Dyadobacter pollutisoli: one gene and its partner. The protein of the gene in region 1 interacts with the protein of each later gene in a pairwise test. Links are inferred from orthologs where the notes say so. Each region holds a gene or a part of one and is shown on either strand. Other genes may lie near its edges.

Region 1 (6,434 bases):
CCAGTTGGTTGCCTGCTCAGGAAATACACCCACGTGCTTGAAGGACGATAAAGCGAGTTTACTCCTTAAATGCAATGAATTGGTCCGGTACTGGAATACCCATTTGTCGGGCATCCCGGGTTTTGAGATCCATTGTCCTTTTTCCTGCGAATTTTTATCTCTTTTAAAAACAGCATTGGATTGTTTCTCCCATTCTTGTTCAGAAAGTGATTTGTCCCAGATCGCCTGAGGTTCGGGACGGGAAAGTATGTATGGACCGAAACGTTCCAGCTTTTCAAAGCCGCCGGTATCGATTAATTGGTAGTCAGTATGTTGTTCGGGAGTAAGTAGGATCATTTTTGACTTCGGCCGTCGGCTTTCGGCGATCGGCTTTATTTTGAAAAGTAATATAAAAAGTGCCGACAGCTGACGGCCGAAAGCCGACTGCCTAATAAGCAATCTTATTCAAATAAAACACATTCCGTCTTCCCCTTGTCTGCGGGTCGCCGGCTGCGTTGGTGATGCGTTGTTCGCCCCAGGCCAGGTAAAAGTTACCATACCAGTAATCAATGTCGTCGGTGCTGGTTTTTCGTACTTTGTCTCCTTCCACATTAGTCTCGTTGGGAATCACGCGGTCGCTGTCGATCACCTGGTTTCCTTTGATGATTTTGCTTCGGATCGCTCCATTATGGCTGTAAACAAGTCTGGAATTGCCATTAGAAAATGTCTGTACCTTGATTTTTTCGCGCAGCTCCATACTTTTTACATTGTCGAAATTGATGCTGTTGTCCCAAAGTAATTTTCCATTCTGGTCTACATCGGCGATAACGGCATGGGTATATGTAAAGCCGTCGAATATCTGCTGGTTATAACCCCGGCCGCCGTACATTGGATTCCACAGGTAGGGGTTATAGAGTCCCATTCCAAACGGATAACCGATCATGCTGCCATAGCCGAGCCCGCCCATCATGTTGGGGTTCTGGTAACGGTATTCGGGATAAAAAACCTCGGCTACCAGCAGGAAATTATTGTTTTTCGGTACAATGTCATGGACGAGCAAACGGTAGTTCAGTTTCAGATCGTCGCCGCTTTCTTTCTTCTTACGAATGCGTTTTTCAATCTTCTCCTGCTGCCGTTCATTCATGAAATTGAAGAAATTCTTAAAGTCGGTGAAACTGTGATAACTCGTGAAAACAAGTTCTTTATCGATAAATTTGCTGATATACAGCCCCTGGGACGCAGCGTTATTAGAACTCTGCATATTTCGGTAACCATAAGTACCGATTACGATCCTGACAGAGTCATTCAGTACTTGCAACCGCCCGCTCAGTAGCGAATAGTCCTCCTCGGGGTCTACAGCTACCTGTGCGTACAGCTCGCCTGTTTCCTCATACGACCGTGCTACGATCCGGGTTTGTCTGCCTTTTTTTACAGCAAAAGATACATTCACCAAATGATGCGCGGTATCCACTTCCACCGTCTGGATCGCGTTGGAACCTTTGATCGCCGACGGAAGGATCCTTGTCTGGGAGGTAGTCAGCTGCGTGTATATCAGTACCGGTTCATTGCGCACCATTCCAGCCATGAAAACAGCGTAACCCAGTGTTTTGAAGTCAGTGATTTCAAAACGGTCCAATGTGTTGATTGTGAATGTTTCAACAAACCCGGGGCCTACATTCACTTTCACGATCTGGTACAATGAGCTACGGTACCTGCTGAAAAGCAGAAACACCGCCTGGCCATCATAAGACGAGGCCATATAGTCCAGGTTGGATTCAATGGGCCCATCGATCGACCAGACCCGATCGAGGTTCGTATCAAATTTTTGTACATTGAATGTACCCCTGTCCGGTTTTGAAATTAACAAAACGCCCTGCTCACCGAGCGGAACGGTTTGGTAGGCAGAATTACTGGCCAGGGGCAGCTCGATCCGCTTCACTCCCTGCGCAAACACGGATAACGACCCGCCTGCGAAAAAGATCAGCGTAAAAGCCAGCTGTAAAAATGATCGCTGATTAAGATTCATGTGCCAACGCAACAATAATGTCAAATTCTTCGGGCTTTACTGCAACCACCGACAACCTCGACAGGCGGATCAGGTCCATACCTTTGAGGCGAGGGTCTGCCTTGATTTGTGCCAATGTAACAGTTTTTGGGAAAAGCTCAACCGGAACAAGGTTAACAACCACCCACGCTTCTTCTTCGGTAGTAGGATCGGGGTAATGCTCTTTCGAAACTTTGGCCAGTCCAACTACTTCTTTGCCTTCATTGCTATGGTAAAAAAGAATGGGATCGCCCACTTTCATAGCCATGAGATTGTTGCGTGCCGCATAGTTACGTACGCCGTCCCACATGCCTTCACCCTCTTTAACGAGATGATCCCAGGAATATTTAAATGGTTCAGATTTTACAAGCCAATGATTCATGATTCAAATTTAGGTATCTCAAAACTTAGAAATGTCGCGGTCGCCTCATCAGGGAAATTTAGGGAATTTACTGAAATCCGGCTGACGTTTTTCCAGAAAAGAATTCTGTCCTTCTTTCGCTTCCTCGCTCAGATAGTAAAGCAATGTTGCATTGCCCGCCAGTTCCTGGATACCAGCCTGGCCATCCAGTTCCGCGTTGAAAGAACTTTTAAGCATTCTGATAGATAACGGGCTTTTTTCCTGAATTTTTTTGCACCATGCCACCGTGGTAGTTTCCAGTTCTTCCAAAGGAACTACCTTATTCACCAATCCCATTTGCAATGCTTCCTGTGCGTCATACTGGTCGCAGAGGAACCAGATCTCCCGCGCTTTTTTCTGACCTACAACACGGGCAAGGTAAGATGCACCAAATCCGCCGTCGAAGCTTCCTACCTTTGGGCCTGTTTGACCGAAACGTGCATTGTCAGCAGCAATGGACAAATCACAAATCACATGCAGAACGTGGCCGCCACCGATCGCCCAGCCTGCTACCATCGCGATTACAGCCTTAGGGATAGAGCGGATCATCCGTTGCAGATCCAATACATTCAAACGGGGAACATGGTCTTCGCCAATGTAGCCGCCATGTCCGCGTACCGACTGGTCACCACCGGAGCAGAACGCTTTGCCACCTTCTCCTGTCAGTATGATCACGTCAATGCGCGTGTCTTCGCGGCAGATGTGCATGGCGTCGATCATCTCCGTTACGGTTTGCGGAGTGAATGCATTGTGTTTATGGGGACGGTTAATGCTTATTTTTGCAATTCCTTCGTGCAGTGTAAAAAGAATTTCCTCGTATTCTTTAATGGTTTCCCATTGAATTGAACTGGACATAAATCAGAAATGTAAATGAATAATGAATGCAACGGATTTTAAATGATAATAGCTCCGTCGGAATAATCTGCGAAATTACAGATAGTTTGGTTTTCCTTCCAAAACAAATGAATAAGATGACACGATTCCAACCATGTTCAATAAAATGATGTGGAAAATAAATACTACCGAACTCCCCAACACGCCCCGGCCAGAGCATGCCTATTTTTCCAAAGTGTTTGACTTTATGGAGTCATGGCGGCAGGGACAGATGGAATTTACTCTGCAAACCTCGGGATCGACCGGTACGCCGAAGCCGATCCAGGTTACACGAAAGCAGCTGACAGCCAGCGCACTCATGACTGGTAAAGCGTTGCAGATTGGCAAAGGTACCCGCGCATTGGTAAGCCTGAATGCGTCTTACATTGCCGGACTGATGATGCTCGTCAGAGGTATGGAGTTGGATTGGGAACTGACTATCGTCGAGCCTTCGTCGAACCCGATGATCGGTTTGCCACAGGATGAACATTTTGATTTTGTAGCCATGGTACCCATGCAGTTGACGGCCTGCCTGGAAGATAGCCGCACCCGGCAGTTGGTTAATAATCTCGGTAAGATATTGTTAGGCGGGGCGCCGGTAGGAGTGTCACTTCAAAAGAAAGTTTCAGATCTGCAAATTCCTGTTTATCAAAGCTATGGAATGACGGAGACGGTTTCTCACGTGGCCCTCAAAAAGCTGAATGGCCGTGATGTGACAGGCCGCTACTTTTTTTTACCGGGAATTAATTTTGGTACCGATGCGAGAGGTTGCCTTTTTGTGTCGGGAGAAGTCACTAATCAACTGGTAGTTCAAACCAATGATTTGGTTGAAATTTCCGGCAATACATTTGAATGGATAGGAAGGGCCGATAATGTGATCAATTCCGGCGGTATCAAAATCATTCTGGATATCGTTGATGGGCTGATCGCTGAGGTTTTTCATGATTTGAACCTGATGAATTCATTTTTTACATGGTACCAGCCGGATGAAAAGTTGGGGCAAAAACTGGTGCTAATCATTGAAGGCTCAGCGGAGTTGGTTGTCGAGACGGATATCCTTGCAGAAATTAGGGCGCGGGTTTCCGCCTATGAAACCCCGAAACATGTTTACTTTGTGGATCAATTTATAAAAACTGCTACCGATAAGGTGGATAAACGCGAAACAGTTCAACAACTTTTCGGATCATAACAATGGATAAAAATCTTCAGATACCAGGCCAGTACATCATTCGTTTTCAAACTGCAACGGTTGTTCCGGCTCCCTATGCCCATTTTTACACTTTGCAAGTGGACATTGAATCTGAAAACGACATCATGGTGGACTTTGGAATAACTTACACCGACCGGGAAGAACTGGATGAAGATGATCTGCTGGACGAGGGCTTTTCGCCGGACGACGACTACCAATGGAACGGATCTGTTCCGACTATCTGGGTTGATGAGTTCCGCGAAATACTTGAATCGTCCAAAACGATCCGCAGACGTGAGGAAAGCGAATTTGAGGATTTTGTGGAAGTAGAACTGGAAGAAAACGGAAAAAGGGTAACGATCTATCCGGTTGACAAAGAGCGCTGGTCGTATTTTCTTCAGGAATTTATCCAGGCTATTTTTGAAACAGGGGGCAGGGAAAATCCTTTCGAACTGACTTATGTCGACAATGACGGAGACAAAGAAACGGTCATCGATCTGAAAGCATCCTTCGCGAAAAAGACATTTACGCTCAGTAAAAACAAAAGTGCCCTGCGTAACCTGGACTGGACACAGCTGCAAAAAATAATGGATACGGTTTACAAGGCTGAATTTGTACCTGACAATGCATCTGATTCCAAGCCTTCGAAAAAGGGTAAATACATTACCGCAGGCGACGGACTTTGGTACCAGCTCGGGGTAGCGGTGCTTGAAACTACATCAAAAAGCAAGGATCTCGCGAAAATCGAATCATTGTTCAATACACTTGCCAAGTAACCAATTACTCGGCTTGCCGGTACTGACTTAGTTCGATCTGGAGTTCGTCCACCAGCTGGGCGACTCTTTCCATAGACGGCTGTGGTACTGGCATTTGCAGACTGACGAAAGCCTTTATTTCCCATACTTCGAGGACATCCTGCAGCGGAACTTCGAGTTCGGGGAAATGAGGGTTATCGGATGTCAACAGCAATATGCCCGATGTTTTGACGTGATTGAATGCATTTCTGTAAATAAGCCCGTGGCTTCTCAACAAAAAGACATACTGCATTCCGTCCTTGATATCATACCAGTTACGGATAAATGTCCCGACCAGCAGCGCATTGGGATAAACAAAATCCTCCCCGCTTTCGAACGCCCTATAATAGCCGGATGGCAGATTAGGCAGCTGAAATGACGGCAGACGAGTGAGGTAACCGGGATTTTGAAAATTGCTGATATACTCCTGCTGCAAGTTGCGCGCTACCCATTGAATGGTAGGATAGCTGCTTGCCCGGTCTTCCGCATTCGCATTGAACTGACTTCCCTGATATTGATTATTGAAAACGAGCGGCTGTTCGGCTCCCGCTGTAACCACAGGCTGCTGATACGCTGCGGGCTGGCTAGTCGGCCGGACAGGTGCCTGAGGCGCAACCTGTGGCACATCACCATTAACAGGTTTCAGATTGATCTGTCTTGAAACCTGCCGGAGCGGTGGCTCGGGTTGATGGTATGTCTCAATGATTTTAGAAAGCGGTTGCGGTTCTGAAAACGCTGGTATCCTTGTCTGTGCCGAAGGTTGTACCGTGCCTGAATGAGAAACCGTCATTGGACGTGACGCATTTAGAGGCAGCGACATGTCCGGCGTTTCCCTTAGTTTTCTGAGATCGTTTTTTAGCAAATTATCGACAGTAATGCCGAAAGCCGCCGCCATATTCTTCAAGTTAGTAAGATTGGGATTGGCGCGTGCTTCCTCATAAGCACCCAGTAAAGACCGCTTGATTGCGATCTTTCGGGCAAATTGCTCTTGTGTGAGGCCATTGAGCCTTCTGAGGTATTTAATGTTGTTGCTGACGATACTCATAACATGGCCTTTCAGTGAAAGTGCATACTAATTGACAAATCTTTTAGTAAAAAGCAAATACAGCCAATTTTACTCTACTGATAAATCTCTTTTTTCGCCGCTTTGAAAGT
Region 2 (4,790 bases), 1.6 Mb from region 1 along the record:
AGAATCACGATTGGCTATAAATTGACTCCACGGCATATTCTCCTGGCCCAAAGCTTTTTTCCAGGCCTCTTCCTTTGCGTCAATTGAAATGCTGGAAATGTTGAGTTTATCTTTATGCTTTGAATAAAGCGACTTCACCTGAGGGATTTCCTGTCGGCATGGACCACACCAGCTTGCCCAGAAAACGACCAGATTGTATTTGTATTTATCGTTCAAAATACTCGATGCGAGCGAATTATCGGGCTTTTTCAATAAAATATCCTCAGGAAACATACTGCCAGTCTTATTCTGAAACCGCACATAATTGTTAATGCTTTGAAAGTCAGCCGTGCGCACGACGGAACTATCAAAAAGAGAAATCAAAGCCGCCAGTTCGTTATCCTTGAATGACTGTTTCGCCCAGTCCAGCTGATTTATCAAATCAATTGAATATGGATATTTTTTTACAAGCGAAGCATTATAGTTTTTCTTTTCCAAAGTCTGCTCAGGATTGGCTTTGAAAGACAAATGTCTGAATGCGACTTCTGTTTGCTTATTGGGTTTGTCGACAAGGAAACTAAATATCTCCCTACCTTTAATATGGACGGACGTATCCCTCTTTAAACGCATTATCCCTTTATCCGCATAAAAATTACTTTCATAGGTTTTCCTGAAATAAGGATTTTTGTAACCGATAAGTTGGTAAGGTTGCCTGGGATTTTGAGTAGCATACAGAATGCTGCTGCGAAAAGGAATAAAGTTGTCAGCAGGTTTTATTTCAAGTTTAAACTTGCCATCCTTCACAAAGGTAGAATCCACAAATTCTCGGGTATCGGCATTGCCCAGGTACAGTTTCTTCCCTTCAAGCGTCGAACGCGAATCTCCTATATCTCCGGTGATGATGATGGTATCAGGCTCGCTCGTGGACAGACAGGAGAAAGTGCTGAATGTAACGAGAACTGAGAATAAGGTGACGGCGCATTTATGCAGCCTGAGCGTGATGATTGATACGTCTTTCATTTGTAGTTGAGATTATTGAATAATTAATTATTTCAATAAATAGTATACCTTCTCAAATATAAACGAAAGAACTAAATGTTTCTAAATTTTATATAAAATTAAATTATATATAACCCACAATCAACTTCCCGGCCCGCTGAGAAGCGCCCGGGCCGCCTACCAGCTTTTGCAAAGTAGCGTAGTCATTGAGTTGAACCGTATGTTTTGCTCCGCCGGGGATAATTTGTTTCAGCTCTTCCACGAGTAATTTTTCATTCAAATTATCCTGGATCAGCTCTCTGACGGCCTCTTTTTCAAGGATCAGATTGACTAACGAAATGTAGGGTACCCGGATAAGGCGTTTGGCGACAGCGTACGAAAATCCGCTCGTTTTGTAACAAACTACCTCAGGGACATTGAAAAGCGCGGTTTCCAAAGTGGCAGTACCGGACGTTACCAATGCAGCTTGCGCCACTGACAGCAAGTTATACGTGCTTTCGTAAACGATAGTAGCCCGATCCGAGGAACTATATTGCCCATATAAAGCCGAAGGCAGGTTACTAACACCGGCAATAACAAACTGATGGTCAGGAAAATGGGGTTGTACAGTCAACATCAGGTCCAGCATCCCGGTGATTTCCTGCTTCCGGCTACCAGGCAGCAGCGCGATGATCGGTCTGTCGTCCAGGTTATTCTTCTTTTTAAAATCAGGATCAGGCTTGAATGCGGCGATGGCGTCCATTAAAGGATTACCGACATAGTCAACCTTATAGTCGTACTTTTTATAAAAATCGATTTCAAATGGAAAGATCACGAACATGTGATCGACATTCTTTTTGATCTTCCAAGCCCGTTTCTGGTTCCAGGCCCACACTTTTGGAGAAATGTAATAGAAAACTTTCAGGCCCTTTGCTTTGGCGAATGCCGCAATGCGAAGGTTAAATCCGGGATAATCAATGAGTACCAGTGCGTCCGGCTGGTAAGCAAGTATATCTGCTTTGCACTTTTTTAGAAATCCGGAAATCTTGCGCAGGTTAAGCGCTACTTCCAGGAACCCCATGAAAGCAGTATCCTTATAATGTGTTACCAGTTCCAGCCCCTCCGCCTTCATCATATCACCGCCCCATCCCCTGAAATCCGCATTCGGGTCGCTTTCTCTAATTCCCTTGATCAGGTTAGAGCCATGCAAATCTCCTGAACGTTCTCCGGCAATGAGGTAGTATTTCATTTTTATTCGCCGTAGTATTCTACGAAATTCTTGGGGGTTTCTACAAGTTTAATGTAATGCAGTTTTGCATTGGGCGCTGCGCTCGAAACCGCAGGAGCTAGAATATTCCAGATCTCCATTACAAAAATCTCGCAGGAAGCCATTTTGCCACGCATGAAGTCCACATCCAGGTTCAGGTTTTTATGATCAACCTTGTCTACCACTTCGTTTTTAATGATATCTCCCAGCACTTTCAAATCAATCACAAAACCGGTATCAACATCCGGTTTCCCTTTAACCGTAACAATCAGCTCAAAATTATGTCCGTGCCAGTTGTTATTGGCACATGGCCCGAAAACTTCCTGGTTTTTCTCTTCTGACCAAGCCGGATTGAAAAGCCGGTGGGCCGCATTGAAATGCTCTTTTCTCGTGACGTAAATCATAAATCTTCCTCGCACTTAATAAATAGGATACAAAATTACATCTTGTATCCGTAGTTTTGCAGTTCAACAAGCGGATAACTAAAAAAAATCCAATTTCAGGATAAAATTTAAGAGTAGATTGGCCACTAAGTGTACTCTTATCTGGCATTCTTTTTACAGTTTAACATATAATCTCTCCCATGATTATCGTAACAGGTGCAGCCGGATTCATTGGCAGCGGACTTATTAGCCGCCTCAATCAAGATGGTTTTAAAAACATTATTGCAGTTGATGATTTTTCGAAAATTGATAAAGCGGAAAATCTGGAAGGAAAAACGATCAAGGAAAAAGTAGAAAGGGATACTCTTTTTGAATGGCTTGATCAAAACAACCGGGATGTGGAATTCATCTTTCACATTGGTGCCAGGACGGACACGACGGAGTTTGACAAAGAAATATTCGATGAGCTCAATGTCAATTATTCCAAGCAGATCTGGGAAAAGTGTGTAGCCTATCAAATTCCCCTTGTATATGCATCGTCGGCTGCCACTTACGGCCTCGGCGAGCATGGATATGATGATAATGAATCTACATTATCGCAGCTGAAACCTCTGAACCCATACGGCGATTCTAAAAATGAATTCGACATCTGGGCATTGCAGCAGGAAAAGAAACCTTTCTTCTGGGCCGGATTGAAATTCTTCAACGTATACGGGCCGAATGAATATCACAAAGGCAGAATGGCTTCCGTTATTTTCCATGCTTACAACCAGATTAAGGCGACTGAGAAAATGAAACTTTTCCGGTCACACAACCCTGATTTTAAGGATGGCGAACAAATGCGTGATTTTATTTATGTGAAGGACCTGATCGATGTATGTATCTTTTTCATGCACCACCGCAAGAACTCAGGCATATATAACCTGGGTAGCGGGCGCGCAAGAACATTCAAAGACCTGGTGACCAATACCTTCATCGCGATGGGCAAAACGCCTGATATTTCTTTCGTTGATACGCCTGTCGACATTCGAGACAAGTACCAGTATTTTACACAGGCCAACATGAGCAAACTCCGCTCGATAGGCTTCACAAAGCCATTTACTTCCCTCGAAGACGGTGTGGCCGATTACGTGAAGAACTACCTCAGCTCAGGCTCATATTTATAAGATTTTTTATTCTTCAAAACCCCTGCTACGGATTGAAAACAGCTCAATCCGTAGCAGGGGTTTTGATTGCTATGGCGGATTTGTCCGCAATTTTCTGTATTTTTGACCCTCTGATTAAACTCAATCCCACATCTCTGTGTTACAATAACGACGAAACACAGTGTGATACAAATACGACTATGAGCAAAGAAGATGAATTGTTGGAGGAAATCACCAGTTCGGAATACAAATACGGCTTTGTAACTGATATTGAAGCAGATGAAGCCCCGATGGGGTTGAATGATGATATTATCAGGTTCATTTCAGCCAAAAAAAATGAACCAGAATGGATGCTTGCGTGGCGTTTGAAAGCATACCATTTGTGGCTTACCATGAGTGAACCCAAGTGGCCAAACGTGCACTACCCTAAAATCGATTTTCAGGCGATCAAATATTACTCTGCGCCTAAAAAGAAAAAGCAAGTTGATAGCCTGGATGACATTGATCCGGAATTGCGCGATACATTTGAGCGTTTGGGAATTTCTCTCAACGAACAAAAAAGACTGTCAGGTGTTGCCATTGCAGTAGATGCTGTCATGGATTCAGAGTCGGTTTTCACAACTTTTAAAGAGTCTCTGAAAGAAAAAGGTATCATTTTCTGCTCCATCAGCGAAGCAATCCGCGAACATCCCGATTTGGTAAAAAAATACCTGGGATCAGTTGTTCCTCCAAAAGATAACTATTACGCCGCCTTGAACTCAGCAGTGTTTTCAGACGGTTCTTTTGTATACATTCCAAAAGGCGTTCGCTGCCCGATGGAGCTTTCGACTTACTTCCGTATCAATGCGGCGGGAACGGGTCAGTTTGAGCGGACATTGATTATCGGTGACGCCGACAGCCACGTGAGTTATCTGGAAGGATGTACCGCTCCGATGCGTGACGAAAACCAGTTGCATGCTGCTGTCGTAGAGATTTTCGCACATGAAAACGCGAATGTTAAATATTCAACGGTACAAAACTGGTACCCTGGTGATAAAG

What was found. The genes of interacting proteins can lie anywhere in the genome.
Region 2: the proteins of menB (region 1) and rfaD interact in binary tests that used the Escherichia coli proteins (3 or more experiments, as listed by UniProt). The link is inferred for Dyadobacter pollutisoli from one-to-one orthologs.

What each region holds. Positions count from the first base shown.
Region 1 is NZ_CP112998.1:2,619,931-2,626,364, reverse strand. Bases 1,367-4,175 are described here. They hold menB (1,4-dihydroxy-2-naphthoyl-CoA synthase), read right to left. Parts: upstream 3,279-4,175; coding sequence 2,454-3,278; downstream 1,367-2,453. Other genes in these bases: ON006_RS10790 (AMP-binding protein), read left to right, coding at 3,424-4,175; ON006_RS10800 (EVE domain-containing protein), read right to left, coding at 1,995-2,405; ON006_RS10805 (hypothetical protein), read right to left, coding at 1,367-2,005. In the rest of the region: ON006_RS10810 (class I SAM-dependent methyltransferase), read right to left, coding at 1-336; more of ON006_RS10805, read right to left, coding at 428-1,366; more of ON006_RS10790, read left to right, coding at 4,176-4,485; ON006_RS10785 (hypothetical protein), read left to right, coding at 4,488-5,261; ON006_RS10780 (helix-turn-helix domain-containing protein), read right to left, coding at 5,266-6,324; ON006_RS10775 (bifunctional 5,10-methylenetetrahydrofolate dehydrogenase/5,10-methenyltetrahydrofolate cyclohydrolase), read right to left, coding at 6,399-6,434. UniProt on the Escherichia coli protein: Converts o-succinylbenzoyl-CoA (OSB-CoA) to 1,4-dihydroxy-2-naphthoyl-CoA (DHNA-CoA).
Region 2 is NZ_CP112998.1:4,185,999-4,190,788, forward strand. Bases 1,813-4,790 are described here. They hold rfaD (ADP-glyceromanno-heptose 6-epimerase), read left to right. Parts: upstream 1,813-2,807; coding sequence 2,808-3,773; downstream 3,774-4,790. Other genes in these bases: lpxB (lipid-A-disaccharide synthase), read right to left, coding at 1,813-2,206; ON006_RS17120 (6-pyruvoyl trahydropterin synthase family protein), read right to left, coding at 2,209-2,628; sufB (Fe-S cluster assembly protein SufB), read left to right, coding at 3,953-4,790. In the rest of the region: ON006_RS17110 (TlpA family protein disulfide reductase), read right to left, coding at 1-999; more of lpxB, read right to left, coding at 1,103-1,812. UniProt on the Escherichia coli protein: Catalyzes the interconversion between ADP-D-glycero-beta-D-manno-heptose and ADP-L-glycero-beta-D-manno-heptose via an epimerization at carbon 6 of the heptose.